2 regions of the Kineococcus rhizosphaerae genome follow, and region 2 is predicted to be linked to the other one. Evidence: riboswitches for the same ligand, from Rfam matches in the RefSeq annotation. Region 2 holds a riboswitch; the other holds the start of a gene.
The links. A riboswitch is a leader RNA that binds a small molecule or an ion and turns the genes downstream of it on or off. The one in region 2 is predicted to bind thiamine pyrophosphate.
Positions count from the first base shown of each region.

Region 1: another riboswitch for thiamine pyrophosphate. It lies ahead of thiM (hydroxyethylthiazole kinase); the one in region 2 lies ahead of CLV37_RS08775 (ECF transporter S component).

Region 1 is NZ_PVZF01000014.1:113,150-117,548, forward strand. It holds gene thiD (bifunctional hydroxymethylpyrimidine kinase/phosphomethylpyrimidine kinase) at 1-688, opposite strand, end outside; gene thiE (thiamine phosphate synthase) at 804-1,427, opposite strand; gene thiM (hydroxyethylthiazole kinase) at 1,424-2,227, opposite strand; TPP riboswitch at 2,220-2,320, opposite strand; gene CLV37_RS22730 (DUF4383 domain-containing protein) at 2,390-2,845, shown strand; gene mgrA (L-glyceraldehyde 3-phosphate reductase) at 2,879-3,913, opposite strand; gene eda (bifunctional 4-hydroxy-2-oxoglutarate aldolase/2-dehydro-3-deoxy-phosphogluconate aldolase) at 3,933-4,399, opposite strand, start outside.
Region 2 is NZ_PVZF01000003.1:345,399-349,797, reverse strand. It holds gene CLV37_RS08795 (hypothetical protein) at 39-317, opposite strand; gene CLV37_RS08790 (NAD-dependent epimerase/dehydratase family protein) at 408-1,391, shown strand; gene CLV37_RS08785 (CsbD family protein) at 1,401-1,574, opposite strand; gene CLV37_RS08780 (DUF4235 domain-containing protein) at 1,736-2,038, opposite strand; TPP riboswitch at 2,268-2,372, shown strand; gene CLV37_RS08775 (ECF transporter S component) at 2,421-3,023, shown strand; gene CLV37_RS08770 (ATP-binding cassette domain-containing protein) at 3,016-4,399, shown strand, end outside.

The sequences.
Region 1 (4,399 bases), on a different contig from region 2:
GCGCGGCCTGCGCCGCGAGCGCGGACGACAGCGTGCAGCCCGTCCCGTGGGTCGCGGTCGTGGCGACCCTCGGCCGGCGCACGAGCACCTCGCCCGTCGCCGTCGCGAGCACGTCGACGCTCTCGGCGCCCGCGGAGTGGGCACTGAGGTGACCGCCCTTGAGCAGGACGGCGGTCCCGCTGCGGCGCAGCAGTTCCCGCGCCTGGGCCACGCAGCCGTCGAGGTCGGTCGCGGGGTCGGTGTCCAGCAGGACGGCGGCCTCGGGGACGTTGGGCGTCACGAGGTCGGCCAGCGGGAGCAGGTCGGTGCGCAGGGCGTGCACGGCGGCCGGGTCGAGCAGCCGGTCCCCGCTGGTGGCGACCATCACCGGGTCCAGGACGACCGGCCCCAGGTCGCGCCCGCGCACGGCGGCGGTCACGACCGCGACGACGTCCGCGTCGGCGAGCATCCCGATCTTCGTGGCGTGCACCGCGATGTCGTCGAGGACGGCGTCGAGCTGCTCGCCGACGAAACCCGCCGGCACGACGTGGACGCCGCGCACGCCGCGGGTGTTCTGCGCGGTCAGCGCCGTCAGGACGCTCGTCCCGAACACCCCGTGCGCGGCGAACGTCTTCAGGTCGGCCTGGATCCCCGCTCCCCCGCCGGAGTCGCTGCCCGCGATCGTGAGGGCGACGCGGCTGTCGCTCACGCTGTGCCTCCGGTCCGCTCCGTCACGGCGCCGGTGACGGCGCCCTCCCTCGCGACCGCGCAACGACTCCGTCGGCGCGTTCGCTCGGTCCGGACGCCGTCGCGCCGTTCGTCGCTCACGCGCGTCGCCACGACGCGAGGAGCTCACGAGCGGCCCGTTCCGGGTCGGCCGCGCCGCAGATCTCCGACACGACGCAGAACCCCGTGATCCCGGTGTCGCGCAGGGAGTCGAGGTTGTCGGGGTGGATCCCCCCGATCGCCACACAGGGCACGGGCGAGGCCGCCACGACCGCGCGGACCCCGTCGGCGCCGAGCGCGGCGGCCGCGTCGGGTTTCGTCGCGGTGTCCCGCACGGGCCCGACGCCGAGGTGGTCGACGACGGCGGGGTCGACCCGGCGGGCCTGCTCGACGCCGGAGACGGACAGCCCGATCAGCAGGTCGGGGGCGATCCGGCGCACGTCCTCGGCCGGCAGGTCGGACTGCCCGAGGTGCACGCCGTCGACCCCCGCGATCAGCGCGACGTCGACGGCGTCGTTCACGAGCAGCGGGACCCCGGTGCCGGCCAGCACGTCCCGCACGGCGACGACGAGGGCGAGGCGGTCGCGGTCCGAGCCGTGCTTGGCGCGGACCTGCACGGCGTCGACACCACCGGCCACCGCGGCCCGCACGACGGCCGGGACCCCCCGGTCGCCGCACTGGGCGGTGTCGGTGACGAGGTACAGCGAGGGCGCGAAGCTCACGCGAGCCGCCCAGCGGCCTCGCCCAGCGCCCCGGCGTCGACGGCGGACAGCTCGTCGATCCAGGCGATGGCGAACGACCCCGGCCCGTCGGTCCGGGCCGCGGCGCGCTCGGCGGCGAGCGCGACGTGCAGGTGGGCCGCGGTCGCGGCGACCAGCGGGTCGGGTTCGGCCCCCGCGTAGGCCGCGACGAGCGCGCCGAGGGAGCACCCCGCGCCGGTCGTGCGGGTCAGCAGCACGTGGCCGCCGGGGACCCGGACCGTCCGCCCGGCGTGGACCAGGACGTCGACGACGCCGGAGACCGCGACGACGCCGCCGGTGCGCGCGGACAGTTCCCGGGCCGCCTCGAGCGCGTCGTCCACCCCGTCGGTGGTGTCGACCCCGCGCCCGCCGGATCCTGCCCCGGCGAGCCCGAGGACCTCGGAGGCGTTGCCGCGCACCACGGTCGGGGCGTGCTCGAGCAGTTCGCGGGCGACGCGGGTGCGGAACTCCAGGCCGCCGACCGCGACGGGGTCCAGGACCCAGGCGGTCCCGTGCTCGCGCGCCGAGGCGGCCGCGGCCGCCATGGCCTGCGCCTTGGCGTCGTCGAGGGTTCCCACGTTCACCAGGACCCCGGAGGCGATCGCGGCGAACGCCGCGGCCTCGTGGACGTTGTCGACCATCGCCGGGGCGGCTCCCGCGGCGAGCAGGGCGTTCGCGGTGATGGTCTGGACGACGGAGTTGGTGAGGCACTGCACGAGCGGTGCCTGTTCGGCGACCGCGGACCGCGCCCGCGCGACGTCGACTGCAGTGACGGCTGCCATGCCGTGACATCCCTTCGTCAGCATTACCTGAATCAGGTTCTCCGGGTCTGATCTCAGCTGCGCGATCCGCACGCAGCACCCCGTGTCGCGGCCGACAGTACACCCGCGCCGCACCCGTCCCCGACACCGTTTGCGCCGGCGCCCAGCGGGTAGCGGCCCACCATGAGCCAGAACTTCGCGGGATCGGTCGAGCCGGTCCACCCGCGCACCACGGCGGGGCAGCACCTGTCGCTGCTGCTCGGCCTGGTGCTGCTGCTCCTGGGGATCGCGGGGTTCGCGGTGTCCGGGTTCTCCGACTGGACCGGCGGCACGCAGGAGCAGCAGGTCATCGGCTTCTCGGTGAACCCCGCCTCCAGCGCCGTCCACGTCGTGCTGGGCGTGCTGGGGGTGCTGGCCCGCACGGGGGCCCGGCGGGCGCGCGGGTACGGCGTCCTGCTGTTCGTCGTGCTCGGCGCGCTCTTCGCCTGGGGGCTGGCGAGCCGGGGGTCGGGCGACACCGCGCTCAACCTCGCCTGGCCGGTCACGACCCTGCACGGCGTCCTGGCCGTCTTCGCGCTCGTCGTCGTGCTCGTCCCGGTCCGCGCCGGGCGCCGGGAGTCGACGGCCGAACTGCGCTGATCCCCGGGATCCCGGGGACCAGCGCAGGTCAGGTCAGTTCTCGCCGCCGGTGCGGACCCCGGCCCACAGGTCGACGCCGGAGTCCACCGCGAACTCCTCGATGGCGGTCAGTTCCTCCGCCGTGAACTCCAGGTTCGCCACGGCCGCGACGTTGTCCTCGACCTGGCGCACCGAACTCGCCCCGATGAGCGTGGTGGTCACGCGCCGGTCCCGCAGCGTCCAGGCCAGCGCGAGCTGCGCGAGCGTCTGACCGCGGCCCGAGGCGATCTCCTGCAGACCGCGGATGCGGCGCAGGGTCTCCTCGTTCAGGATCGACGGGTCGAGCGACTTGCCCTGCGCCGCACGGGAGTCCTGCGGGATGCCGTTCAGGTAGCGGTCGGTCAGCAGCCCCTGCGCGAGCGCCGTGAACGGGATGCAGCCCACCCCCTCGGCCTCCAGGACGTCCAGCAACCCCGACTCGATCCAGCGGTTGAACATCGAGTACGAGGGCTGGTGGATCAGCAGCGGCGTGCCCAGGTCGCGCAGGATCCGGGAGGCCTGCAGCGTGCGTTCGGGGCCGTAGGAGGAGATCCCGACGTACAGCGCCTTGCCCGAGCGGACGATGGCGTCCAGTGCGCCCATCGTCTCCTCGAGCGGGGTGTCCGGGTCCGGGCGGTGGTGGTAGAAGATGTCGACGTACTCCAACCCCATGCGCTGCAGGGACTGGTCGAGGGAGGCGGTGAGGTACTTGCGCGAACCGCGGTCCCCGTACGGCCCGGGCCACATGTCCCAGCCGGCCTTGGAGGAGATGACGAGCTCGTCGCGGTAGGGCTTGAAGTCCTCGCGGAACAGCCGGCCGAAGTTCGTCTCGGCGCTGCCGTAGGGCGGGCCGTAGTTGTTGGCGAGGTCGAAGTGGGTGATCCCCAGGTCGAACGCGCGGCGGGCGGTGTCGCGCTGGGTCTGGAACGGCTTGTCGTCGCCGAAGTTGTGCCAGAAACCCAGCGAGAGCGCGGGCAGTTCGACGCCGCTGCGGCCGCAACGGCGGAAGGGCATGGACTCGTACCGTCCAGCGTCTGCGGTGTAGGTCACGGCACCGATCCTGCCACGCTCAGCGCAGCGCGACCGCCGCGCGGGCCAGTTCCTCGACCCGGCCGAAGTCGTGGTCGGCCAGGACGTCGGGCGCGGTGATCCAGCTGCCGCCGACGCAGCCCACGTTCGGCAGGGCCAGGTACTGCGGGGCGTTGGCCGGCGTCACTCCCCCCGTCGGGCAGAACCGCAGCTGCGGCAACGGCGAGCGCAGCGCCCCGAGGAACGCGGCGCCGCCGGCCTGCTCGGCGGGGAAGAACTTCAGCTCGTGCAGGCCCAGCTCCAGCGCCGCCAGCGCCTCCGAGACCGTGGCCACCCCCGGCAGCAGCGGGACGTCGCGGTCGCGGGCCGCCTCGACGATCGAGCGCGTCGTGCCGGGGCTGACGAGGAACTGCGCGCCCGCGTCGACGGCCCGGGCCACGTCCTCGGCCGAGACGACCGTCCCGACGCCCAGCAGGATCTCCGGGACCTCCGTCGCCACGGCCCGCA
Region 2 (4,399 bases):
GGTCCGAGCGGACCGGGGCCTCCACCGTCGGGGTCGTCTCAGCGGGTGCCCTCGGGCCCGTCGTCGGCCGGGACGGCCTGCGCGGCGTCCTCGGGGGAGATCCGCACCCCCGCCGTGGGGTCGCCCTGACCCGTCCCGTCGGCCACGTCGTCCTGCAGGCCCAGCGGGTCCTGCGGGTCGCGGGCGGGGCTGGGCACGGGGCCGGAGTCGGAGGCGCGGGCGTTCTCCCGGCTGCCGCCGTCCTGCACGGCGCGGACCTCGGCGTTGTCGTACACGTCCACCTGGTCGGTGCTCTGGTCGCTGCTCTGTTCGCTCACCCGCCCACTGTGGGGTGCCGGCCGGGCGGGCGCGCGTCGGGCGGTCTAGGGTCGCGGCGAGACGACGAGGTCCTACTCGGAGGAGCACCAGTGGCGTTGCGCGTCCTGTTCATCGGCGGTACCGGGATCATCAGCTCGGCCTGCGCCGACCTGGCGGTCCGCCGCGGGATCGACCTGACCGTGCTCAACCGGGGGACCGGCAAGCGTCCGCTGCCCGCCGGCGCGAAGGTCCTGACCGCCGACGTCCGCGACCCCTCCGCCGTGCGGGAGGCGCTGGGGGACAGCGAGTTCGACGTCGTCGTCGACTTCGTGGCCTTCACCCCCGAGCACGTCGCCGCGGACGTCGAGCAGTTCCGCGGCGCGGTCGGCCAGTACGTCTTCGTCTCCAGCGCGAGCGCCTACGCCAAGCCCGTGGGCCACCTGCCGATCACGGAGTCGACGCCCCTGCGCAACCCGTTCTGGTCGTACTCCCGCGACAAGATCGCCTGCGAGGAACTGCTCACGCGCGAGTGGCGCGAGAACGGGTTCCCGGCGTTCGTGGTGCGGCCCAGCCACACCTACGACCGCACGAGCGTCCCGCTGGACGACGGCTGGACGGCGATCGACCGGATGCGGCGCGGCAAACCCGTCGTGGTGCACGGCGACGGCACCTCGACGTGGGTGCTCACCCACCACGCGGACTTCGCGCAGGGTTTCGTCCCGCTGCTCGGGGAACCCGCCGTGACGGGTGACGTCGTGCACCTGACGAGCGACGAGGTCCTCACCTGGGACGGCATCGCGCGGCGGCTGGCCAGCGCGGCCGGGGTGGACGACCCGCGCATCGTGCACGTCCCGAGCGAGGTCGTCGCCCGGGAGGCACCGGACCGGGGGCCGGGGCTGCTGGGGGACAAGGCGCACTCGGTGGTCTTCGACAACACCAAGCTCAAGCGCCTCGTGCCGGGGTTCGCGGCCACGACGAGCTTCGCGCAGGGTGCCCGGGAGATCGTCGCCCACCACGACGCGAACCCGGCCCTGCAGGTCGTCGACCCGGAGGTCGACGCCTGGCAGGACCGGCTGGTGGAGCGGTTCGGCTGACGCCGGCGTTCAGCCCTTGAACGCGTCCTTGACGTGCTCGCCGCGCTGCTTGAGGTCGGCGGCGGCCTGGTCCTTCTGACCCTCGCGGCGCAGTTCCTCGTCGCCCTTGGCGCCTCCGACGGCTTCCTTCGCCTTCCCGGCGAGGTCCTCGGCGGCGTTCTTGATCTTGTCAGCGGCGCTCATCGTCCTGCTCCTTCCCCTGCCCCGGGTGGTTCCCGGTGCGGACCTCCACTGCAGCACCGCCGCAGTCGACCCGCACCCGGAGATCAGCTCCCCGGGGAGGGGGGTTGGTGAAGGTCCCGGGACGACCGCCCACCCCGGCGGGGTGAGCGGCCGCGGGGGGATCAGGAGTTCGCCTCGACCGCCCCGTCGTCGCCCGGGCCGAGGCCGGGCGGCAGCTCCCCGAAGCTCTTGCGGTACCAGACCGCGGCCTGGCGCTCGACGACGAGACGGGTCAGACCGATGATCGCCCCGGACGCGAGCGCCCACACGACGGCTTCCTTCCACGCCACGTCCGGGTCCTCCGGGTTGTCCGGGGGCGGGGACCCGGTCGCGGTGACCCAGATCTTCTTCGTGAGACGGCTCGCGACCGCGGTCGCGAGGATGCCGGCGCCCGGGCCGACCAACTTCCAGACGATCGAGCTCATGCGCCGACCCTGCCCTACAGCAGGTCCAGGAGCCAGCCCAGGACCGGGGTGAGCGCGGCCGCGCTGCCCGCGAGGACGGCGATCACGACGATCAGCGTCATCAGCCTCACCGCCCGGGACGGTCCGCCGTCGGGTCCTCGCATCATCCGCAGCACGCCCCCATCCTCGCGCACCCCCACGTCCCCCTCCGATCGCGCAGGGGTGGGAGCAGGACAGGGGTAGGGTCGGGGCCACACGACAGGGGAGCGCCGTGGGGCGCTGAGAGTGCGGGTTTCCGCAGACCCTCGAACCTGATCCGGTTCAGACCGGCGTAGGGAGTCGGGACGTCCTCGACGCGGGGCCACGGTGGCCGTGCGTCCCCCTCCTGGGACCAGGAGGAACCATGAGCACCACCGTCAGCCGCACCCGGGGCACCCGGCACTGGCGCACCGTCGACCTCGTGACCGCCGCCGTCCTCGGCGTCGCCTTCGGCGTCGTCTTCTGGGGTTGGGACGTGCTGTACGCGGCCGTCTCGCCCGTCTTCACCGCGGTCCCGTTCGTGCAGAGCGTCCTGGCCGGGGTGTGGCTGCTGCCGGCCGTCGTCGGCGCCCTCGTGGTGCGCCGGCCGGGGGCCGCGCTGTTCGCCGAGCTCGTGGCCGCGTCCGTCGAGGCGCTGCTGGGCAACCAGTGGGCCACGTCGGTGCTGATCTCCGGCGCCATCCAGGGCCTGGGTGTGGAGATCGCGGTCGCGCTGTTCGCCTGGCGCCGGTTCGGCCCGGGCGTCGCGGTCCTGGGCGGGGTCCTGGCCGCCGTCCTGGAGGGCGTCTACGAGCTGTTCGCCTACTACGCGGGGGAGTGGACGCTGCCCTTCCAGGCGGTCTACGTCGGCTGCTTCGTGGTCTCGGGCGCCGTGGTCGCCGGGCTCGGCGGGTGGGCGCTGGTGCGCGCGCTGGCCCGCACCGGGGCCCTGTCGGCCTTCGCCGCGGGCCGCGAGCACCGTGGCTGACCTCGCGCTGCGAGGTCTGACGGTCACCGGCCCGGGGGGGCGCGCCCTCGTGCGCGACGTCGACCTCGACGTCGCCGCGGGCGAGCGGGTGCTGCTCGCCGGGCCCAGCGGGGCGGGCAAGTCGACCGTCCTGCGGGCCCTGGCGGGGTTGCTCGACGACGACGTGGAGGCCACCGGGGACGTGCGGCTGGCGGGGCGCGCGCCCGTGCCCGGCGAGATCGGCCTGCTCGTGCAGGACCCGCTGGACGCCGTCGTCGCCGAGACCGCCGGGCGCGACACCGCCTTCGGGCCCGAGAACGCGGGACGGGACCGCACCGGGATCTGGCGGCGCGTCGCGCGCGCCCACGCCGCGGCCCGCTTCACCGCCGGCCGCGACCGGCTCGTCGCGACCCTGTCCGGCGGGGAACGGCAACGGCTGGCGCTCGCGGGCACCCTGGCGGCCGACCCCGCCGTCCTCCTGCTCGACGAGCCGACGGCCATGCTCGACGCCGCCACCGCCGACGCCGTGCGCGCGGCCGTCCTGGAGGCCGCGGCGGGCCGCAGCCTCGTCGTCGTCGACCACGACCTCGCCGCGTGGGCGCCGCACGTCGACCGCGTCGTGCTGCTCGGCGTCGACGGCCGCGTCGCCGCGGACGGGCCGCCCGGACGGGTCCTGACCCCCGGGCTGGGCCTGTGGGTCCCCGGGGCGGGCACCCCCGAGCTCCTCGACGTCCCCGTCGGCCTCCTCGAACCCGCCCTGCCGCTCGAGGGGACGGCGTTGCGGGGCAGCGGGCTGGGACTGGTCCGCACGCGCCGGGGGCTGCGGCCCCGGCCGGCGGCCACGGTCCTGCGCGACGTGGACGTCACGGTCCGCGCGGGTGCCGTCACGGCCCTGACGGGCGACAGCGGTGCCGGCAAGTCGAGCCTGCTCGCGGTCCTGGCGGGCCTGGCCCGGCCCACCGGCGACCTCCTCGCCGCCGCCGGGCTCGCGGGACGCCGCGGCCGGCGGGCCCCGCACACCTGGACCTCGACCGAGCTGGCCGCGCGCACCGGCTGGGTGCCGCAGTTCCCCGAGCACACGTTCCTGGCCGCCACCGTCGCCGCCGAGGCCGCCGCCACCGCCCGGGTCCTGGGCCGCGACCCCGCCCGCGCGCGGACGCTGCTGGAGCTGCTCGGGCTGGCCGACCGCGCCGACGCCAACCCCTTCCGGCTCTCCGGCGGCGAGCAGCGGCGGCTGGCGCTCGCCGGGGCCCTGGCCGCCGGTCCCGTCCTCGTCCTGGCGGACGAGCCGAGCGTCGGGCAGGACCGGGGCACGTGGTCGGCCGTGGCGGGGTTGCTGCGGGCGGCGGCGCGCGACGGCGCGGCGGTCGTCGTCAGCACCCACGACGCGCGGTTGC